2 regions of the Azospirillum sp. FG154 genome follow, and region 2 is predicted to be linked to the other one. Evidence: predicted binding sites of a transcription regulator. Region 2 holds the regulator's gene; the other holds the start of a gene.
The links. The regulator LexA, encoded in region 2, represses DNA repair genes until DNA is damaged. The targets are predictions, from matches to a motif close to ATGTTCTANTTTGGTTC.

Region 1: a site for LexA is predicted at 2,075-2,091, ahead of recA (recombinase RecA). Genes of this name have one in related genera too.

Annotation. Positions count from the first base shown of each region.
Region 1 covers NZ_JBMDKF010000007.1:228,880-233,068, reverse strand. The annotation lists gene ACODS4_RS11120 (S41 family peptidase) at 1-436, shown strand, start outside; gene rpmG (50S ribosomal protein L33) at 584-751, shown strand; gene recA (recombinase RecA) at 943-2,022, opposite strand; gene ACODS4_RS11105 (hybrid sensor histidine kinase/response regulator) at 2,161-4,189, opposite strand, start outside.
Region 2 covers NZ_JBMDKF010000003.1:306,740-310,928, forward strand. The annotation lists gene ACODS4_RS05590 (ComEC/Rec2 family competence protein) at 1-1,462, shown strand, start outside; gene lexA (transcriptional repressor LexA) at 1,467-2,174, opposite strand; gene ACODS4_RS05600 (molybdopterin molybdotransferase MoeA) at 2,307-3,536, opposite strand; gene moaC (cyclic pyranopterin monophosphate synthase MoaC) at 3,520-4,029, opposite strand; gene ACODS4_RS05610 (GNAT family N-acetyltransferase) at 4,026-4,189, opposite strand, start outside.

The sequences.
Region 1 (4,189 bases), on a different contig from region 2:
GGCGTTGCAGGACACAGGGCGTGCGGTGGTGGTCGGCGCGTCGTCCTATGGCAAGGGCAGCGTTCAGACCGTCACCCGCCTGCCCAACGATGGCGAGTTGTTTCTGACCTGGAGCCGCATCTACACCCCCGCCGGTTACACGTTGCACCGCCAGGGCGTCCAACCGACCGTCTGCACCAGCCGCCCCGGTCAGCATGACCCGGCGGCGCTGCTGACCGAATTGCGCGACGGGCGCAACCGCCCCGCCCAGATCGCCAGTTGGCGGATCAAAGCGGCGGACGACGAGCAGGCGTTGACCCGCCTGCGCGAGTCCTGCCCCTGGAAAGAGCACGAACCGGATTTGGACATGAAAGTCGCCAAGCGGCTGCTGGGCGAATCGCCTTTGTACCAACGCGCGGCGGCTCTTGCCGTCGTCAACACCGTGGCGGAGCGCTAGAGTCCGGGACTTGTTGAGCGGTTGCGATTCGTCTTGAATGGCGCCGCCCTTAACTCTTGACTTCGCAGCGTCACACGTTATCTTCCGCCGCTACGACGCCGCCCCCGCCGGGCCGGCGGGCACGGATTTTTTGTCGGGATCGAGATCATGGCCAAGCAGAACACCGTACTCATCAAGCTGCTGAGCACGGCTGACACCGGGTTTTTCTACGTGAAGAAGAAGAACCCCAAGAAGACCACCGAAAAGCTGTCGTTCCGCAAGTACGACCCGGTGGCGCGCAAGCACGTCGAGTTCAAGGAAGCCAAGATCAAGTAAGGCTTCCCGAAATTCGGGTACACGAAAGGCCGCCCTCTGGGCGGCCTTTTCGTTTGTGCGGCGGATCGGCTTGATGATGCGTCGGCCACGAGGGCAATGAACGCTGACGGCCCGCCAAAACGAAAAACCCCGCCGTCACAGGACAGCGGGGTTTCTCGGTCATCGTTGCAAAGGGGGATCGACGCCGCCGATCACTCCGGCGTGGCGGCCTCGGCGTCGGCCTCCGGGGTGCCCATCATCGCGTCGGCGACCAGACCGGCGTTGCCGCGAATCTTGGCCTCGATGGCGTCAGCCATCTCCGGGTTGTTGCGCAGGAAGTTCTTGGCGTTCTCACGCCCCTGCCCAATCCGGGCGCCTTCGTAGCTGAACCACGCGCCCGCCTTGTCGACGACGCTGGCCTGGATGCCGAGATCCAGCAACTCGCCAACCTTCGACACGCCTTCGCCATACATGATGTCGAATTCGACCACGCGGAAGGGCGGGGCCATCTTGTTCTTCACCACCTTCACGCGGGTTTGGTTGCCCACCACCGTCTCACGATCCTTGATCGCGCCGATGCGGCGGATGTCGAGACGAACCGAGGCGTAGAATTTCAGCGCGTTGCCGCCGGTCGTGGTTTCCGGGTTGCCGAACATCACGCCAATCTTCAAGCGGATCTGGTTGATGAAGATGACCAGACAATTCGACTTGGAGATCGAGCCGGTCAGCTTGCGCAGCGCCTGACTCATCAGACGGGCGTGCAGACCGACATGGCTGTCGCCCATTTCGCCTTCCAGTTCGGCGCGCGGCACCAGGGCGGCCACCGAATCGACCACCAGCACGTCGATGGCGCCGGAGCGCACCAGCGTGTCGGCGATTTCCAGCGCCTGTTCGCCGGCGTCGGGCTGCGAGATCAACAAGTCGTCGATGTTCACGCCCAGCTTGCGGGCGTAAGACGGATCAAGCGCGTGTTCGGCGTCGACAAAAGCGCAGGTGCCCCCGGTCTTTTGCGCCTGGGCGATGGCGTGCAGCGCCAGCGTCGTCTTGCCGGAACTTTCCGGCCCGTAAATCTCGACGATGCGGCCACGCGGCAAACCGCCGATGCCGAGCGCGATGTCAAGGCCGAGCGAGCCGGTGGACACCACCTCCGCCTCAACCAGATGCTCACGAGCGCCGAGCTTCATGATCGAGCCTTTGCCGAAGGCGCGTTCAATCTGGCTCAGAGCGGCATCAAGCGCCTTTTGCTTGTCCATGGAGTCCTTCTCGACCAAACGAAGCTGTGCGGACGACATGCCCGATCCCCCCTCTTAGACCATACGGCCCGTGCTCTTGCAACGAGGGAGAGTGTACGCTTTTTGTTCCGGTTTGCAAGGGCGCATGTTGCCTTGATGTTCTCACTCGCCCTTTGCCAGAATCCCCACCCGGCCCATTCACCGCCCCTCACGAATCACGTCTTTGACCTTGGCGGCGAGCTGCTTCAACGAAAAGGGCTTGGGCAGAAAATGGGCGATCTCCACCCCGTCGATCTCGCCCAACCGGTCTTCGGCATAACCGGAAATGAAGATCACCCGCATCTCCGGGCGCAGGCGGCGGACATGGCGAGCCAGGGTTGGGCCGTCCATTTGCGGCATCACCACGTCGGTGATGAGCAGGTCGATGCCCGCGCCGTCGCTTTCGATCTGCTGCAACGCCGCCTCGCCGTTCTTGGCCTCCAAGACCTGATAGCCCTTGTTGCGCAGCGCCCGGGCGGAGAAAACCCGCACGGCGTCCTCATCCTCCACCAACAGGATGGTGCCGGAGCCGGTCAGGTCGTACCCCCGCCGTTCGCGCGGCTCCACCACCTCGACAGGCCGCGCCTCGCCCCTATGGCGGGGCAACAGAATGGTGAAGGTCGTCCCCTCCCCCACCGTCGAATCGACGAAGACGAAGCCGCCGGTTTGCCGGACGATGCCGTACACGGTGGACAGGCCCAGGCCGGTTCCCGATCCAACCTCCTTGGTCGTGTAGAACGGCTCGAAAATGCGTTGGAGATTCTCGTCGGCGATGCCGCAACCGGTGTCGATCACCTCCAGACACACATAGTCGCCCGCCGGAATCGTCTCATGCTCGCGCCGTTCGGGCTGGGCGACGGCGTAGTTGGACGTGACCACAGTCAGCCGCCCACCCTCCGCCATGGCGTCGCGGGCGTTGACCACCAGATTGATGATGACCTGCTCCAACTGGTTCTGATCGACCTTGACCAATCCCAGGTCGCGGCCATGAATCAACTTCAGCTCAATGGTTTCGCCGATCAAGCGACGCAGCAGATTGGCCAGTTCGGCCAACACGTCCGTGACGGCGATGACGCGCGGTTGCAGGGTTTGCTGACGCGAAAAGGCCAAAAGCTGCCGCACCAGATTGGCGGCGCGGTTGGCGTTCTGCTTGATCTGCATGATGTCGCTGAAAGACTGGTCGCCCGGCTTGTGACGCAGCAGCAGCAGATCGCAAAAGCCGATCATCGCCGTCAGCAGATTGTTGAAGTCATGGGCGACGCCGCCCGCCAACTGGCCGACCGCCTGCATCTTTTGCGACTGGGCGAACTGCGCCTCCAGGCTTTTGCGCTCCGTCATGTCGATGAAGTGCAGGATCAGCCCCGCTCCACCAAGCCGCCGGGCGTAGAGCTGCGCGGTCAACTCCCGCCCACCAGACAACCGGACCTCCAGCGGCGCCGCCGGATCCTCGCCCCCCAACACCGCCCGCAGGCGGGCCGCCGCCCGCTCCCGCTCCGCCGGGGCGATCAGATCGGCCATCGGGCGTCCAATCACCGCGCCCGACTCGCTGCCAATCAGAGTCAGAAAGGCGCGGTTGCACTCCGACAGGCGCCCGTCGTCGTCCAACAGGGCGATGCCGATCGGCGCGTCTTCAAAAAAGCGTTGGAAGCGCTGTTCAGAACGGTGCAGCGCCTCCTGCCATTCATGCTCCGGCGTCAGGTCGCGGACCACCGACCGGGTGTGAACCGTGTGGCCATCCTCCGCCACCACAACGCTGTGGGCGACCGACACCTGAAAGGCGCGCCCCTGCACGCCGACCATCCGCAATTCGCCGCGTTGCTCGGCCCCGCCATACTCGAACAGGTCGTAAGGCGCGGCGCTGTTTGGCGGAGTCGCCAGAATGTCGCGCAGACGCTTGCTTCCGTCGGTCAGATCGCTGGGCGCGCATCCCAACCAATCCGCCAAGGTGCTGTTGACGAAGAGGAACTGGCCGTCCTGATCGACCGAGAAAAAACCGATGGGCGCGTGCTCCATGAAATCGACCAGTTTCGCCTGCTCGCGCCGCATGACCTGCTCCAGCTCGCGCCGGGCGGTGATGTCCTCGACCCGCCAATGGATGGCGCCGGGAAAACCGTTCACCGGCTGGCCTTGGATCCGCCGCCATTCCGGCGGACGGCCATCCTCGCCGGGAACCGGCAATTCGACGGCG
Region 2 (4,189 bases):
CCACATCGCGGCGCGGGTGGCGGCGACCATCGCCGATCCGGTCGAGGCCAGCGTCACCGCCGCCCTGCTGAACGGCGAGGAGTTCGCCATTCCCGACGCGACGATGGACGCCTTCCGCTTCAGCGGTCTGGCGCATCTGCTGTCGATTTCCGGCCTGCATGTCGGCATCGCGGCGGGGATTCTTTTTTACGTGGTGCGCGCCCTGCTGGCGCTGTCGCCCTGGATCGCGCTGCGCTGGCCGATCAAGAAGATCGCCGCGCTGTTCGGCATCCTGTCGGCCTTGGCCTACACCCTGTTGGTCGGCGCGCCGCTGCCGACGGTGCGGTCGGTTCTGATGACCGGCATGATTATGGGCGCGGTGATGCTGGACCGCGACCCGCTGAGCATGCGTCTGGTCGCCTTCGCCGGGATCGCCACCACGGCGATGGATCCCGAAGGGATGCTCGGCCCCAGCTTTCAGATGTCCTTCGCGGCGGTCGTCGGGCTGATCGCGGCGTTCGAGCGAATCAGCGCGCCGCTGGCGGCGTGGCGGCGCGGTTTCGGCTGGTTCGGCAAGTCGGTCCTCTATGTCGGGGGCATCGTGCTGACCAGCGTCATCGCCACGCTGGCGACCTTGCCCTTTTCGCTGTTCCATTTTCAGCAGATCGCCTTTTACGGCGTGTTGTCCAACATGATCGCCATTCCCATCACCTCCTTCTGGGTGATGCCGTGGAGCCTCGTCGCCTACGCCCTGCTTCCTTTTGGATTGGAGGCCCCGGCCTTGATCGCGATGAATTGGGGCGACCGCGCGGTGATCGCGACCGCCGTGTTTTTCGCGGGCTTGCCCTGGTCGTCCATCACCGTTCCGGCGATGTCGGCGGGCGGCTTCGTGGCGGTGGTGTTGGGGGGGATTTGGCTGTGCGCCTGGACGCGGCCCTGGCGCTGGCTGGGGGTGGTCGCCGTGATCGGCGGCTTGGCGACACCGGCCTTGGTCCAACGCCCCGACATTCTGGTGTCGGGCGACGGCAAGCTGATGGGCGTGCGCGCGGCGTCGGGCCGTCTCAGCCTGTCGGCGAAGGCGGAGGGGCGCACGGGCGAAAGCTGGTTGCAGCGCGATGGCGAGCCGCAAGCGGCGCCGCCCTGGCCGCTCAGCGGGCGCGGGGTGGACGACCGGCTGAGCTGCGACGCGCTGGGCTGCCTCTACCGCGCGCATGGCCGCAGCGTCTCCTTCATCCGCCTGCCCGACGCGCTGGACGAGGATTGCGGAACGGTTGACGCGCTGATTGGCCCGGTGTCGGCGCGCGGTTGCCGGGCGCCCTTGGTCATCGACCGTTGGCGCCTGCGGCAGGAGGGGGCGCACGCGCTCTATCTGGAGGCGGACGGCGTTCGGGTGGACAGCGTGCGCGACCGGCGCGGGGATCGTCCCTGGACGGGAAGCGTTCCTCCCCGTCCAGCTTTGCCGTCAGGGGCGCCGCGCGACTGACCGTTCAGTATTTGCGGACCAGACCGACCAGCTTGCCCTGCACCCGCACGCGATCCGCGCCGAAGATGCGGGTTTCGTAGGCGGCGTTGGCGGGTTCCAGGGCGATGGTGTTGCCCTTGCGGCGCAGGCGCTTCAACGTCACCTCCTCGTCATCGACGAGCGCGACGATGATGGAGCCGTTTTCCGCCGTGTCGCAGCGTTGGATGACCACGGTGTCATGGTCGAGAATGCCCGCCTCGACCATCGAATCGCCGGAGACTTCCAGCGCGTAGTGATCGCCGGGGCTGAGCATGGTCGCCGGGATGTCGACGAAGGCGGACTGGTCGCGCAACGCCTCGATCGGCGTTCCGGCGGCGATCCGGCCATAGAGCGGCAACTGAACGGTTTCCGCCGCCGGGGCTGACGCGATCTCGCGCCCGGTGAAGGCGAAATCGGCCTTGATGACGTTGGGCTGGAACTTGGCGCGGGCCGCCTGTTTGGCGCGCGCGGCCTCCGCCCCCTCGGGCATCCGCAGAACTTCCAGCGCGCGGGCGCGGTGGGGCAGGCGGCGGATGAAGCCGCGCTCCTCCAGCCCGGTAATCAGGCGGTGGATGCCTGATTTCGACTTCAACCCAAGCGCGTCCTTCATTTCATCGAACGAGGGAGACACCCCGCCCTGGCCGAGACGCTCGTGGATGAACAGCAGCAATTCATGCTGCTTGCGCGTGAGCATTGGTGCCTCCCGGCGGTCGCCAAACCATTGATAGAACAAAAGCAAAACGTTAGCTTCTGTTCTAGTTTGGTTCCCGCAGAACGTCAAGAGGTCTGAACGCCGCATAACCGAACGTTGGGGGTGTTTCACCGGCTAGAGGTTGAGCGCGCCGCCCGACAGCGGAACGATCCCCACCATGTCGCCCGCCGCCGCCGCCGGAGCGTGGGCCGGGCGGACGATCAGGCAATCGGCCTGGGCGTAGAGCGAGGTGATGGCGCTGTCCTGCCGGGAAAAGGGCGTGGCGACCAGCGCGCCGTCGGCGTCGGTGGACAGGGCGGCGCGCAGATAATCCTCGCGCCGGTCGTTGGCCTTCAACGGCGTGGCGAGGCGGGCGCGCTGCGGCCCCGGCGTCTCGTCGGGCGGCAGCCCTTGCAGAACCCGCAGAATGGGCCGCAGGAACAGCACGGCGGTCACGCCGGTGGAGACCGGGTTGCCGGGCAGGCCCAGCAGCGGCACGGATCCGGCCCGCCCGAACATCAGCGCCTTGCCGGGCCGCATGGCGATGGCGTGGACGTCCAGCGCCACGCCCTTGTCGGTCAGCACGTCGCGCACAAGGTCGTAATCGCCCTGCGCCGCGCCGCCGGTCGTCACCAGCAGATCGCAGCCGGCCGCCCCGGCGGCCATGGCGGCGACGCTGTCGGCGGTGTCGCGGGCGATGCCCAGATTGTGGGCGATTCCGCCCTGCGTGGCGACCAGGGCGCAGAGGCCCAGCGCGTTGGTGCTGACGATCTGGCTTGGCCCCAGCGGATCGCCGGGCAGGGCGATTTCGTCGCCGGTCGCCAGCACGGCGACGCGCGGACGCCGCCGCACGCTGAGCCAGGGCGCGTTCGCCCCGGCGGCGAGCGCGACGTCGCGCGCGGTCAACCGCCGCCCGGCGGGCAGCAACTCCTGTGCTTCGGCGAAATCGAATCCAGCCGGGCGGATGTGGCGCCCAATGGCGACGGCGCGGCCAACCCGGACGGTGGTTTCGTCGGCCTCGCAATCCTCCTGCATCACCACGGCGTCAGCCCCGCCGGGCAGCGGCGCGCCGGTGAAGATGCGCACCGCCTCGCCCGCGCGGACAATGCCGGAAAAGGCGTGACCGGCGGCGGATTCGCCGATGCGGCGCAAGGGCACGGGGCGGTTGGGATCGGCCTTGGCGACGTCGGCGGCGCGCACCGCCCAGCCATCCATCGCGGCGGCGTCGAAGGGCGGTTGGGTCAGCCGGGCGAGCACGGGTTCGGCCAGCACGCGGCCCAGCGCGTCGGGCAAGGCGACGGTTTCCGCCGGAAGGGCGGAAAAGGCGGACAGGATGCGGGCGCGCGCCTCAGCGACCGACAGCATCGCGACCGAGGGAATCATCGTGGGCGCCCCAGACGCCGCTCTTGCCGCCCGCCTTGTGCAGCAGACGGACGTCGGTGATCGTCATGCCGCGATCCACCGCCTTGCACATGTCATAGACGGTCAGGGCGGCGATGGTGACGGCGGTCAACGCCTCCATCTCCACGCCGGTCTGTCCCTTCAGCTTGCACGTCGCGGTGACGTCCACGGCGTCGCGGTCGGGGTCGCAACGCAGATCGACCTTGACGGAGGTCAGCGCCAGCGGGTGGCACAGCGGGATCAGGTCCGGCGTGCGCTTGGCCCCCATGATGCCCGCCAGCCGGGCGACCGACAGGACGTCGCCCTTCTTGACGCCGCCGTCCAGTATCAGCCGCAGCGTCTCCGGCCGCATCCGCACGACAGCGGCGGCGGTCGCCGTCCGTTCGGTGTCCGCCTTGTCGGAGACGTCGACCATCACGGCCCGCCCCTCGGCGTCAAAATGGGTAAAACCGCTCACAGTGGGCGCTCCATGAACAGGCTTTCGGGGAGGTCGGGGTAATTGGCGTAGGGGCCGCGCGTGACGAAACCGGCCTTGCGGTAGAGCGCCACGGCTTCGGGCTGGTGGATTCCGGTTTCCAGAAGAAGCGCGCTCAACCCCTCGACGCGGGCCTGTTCGG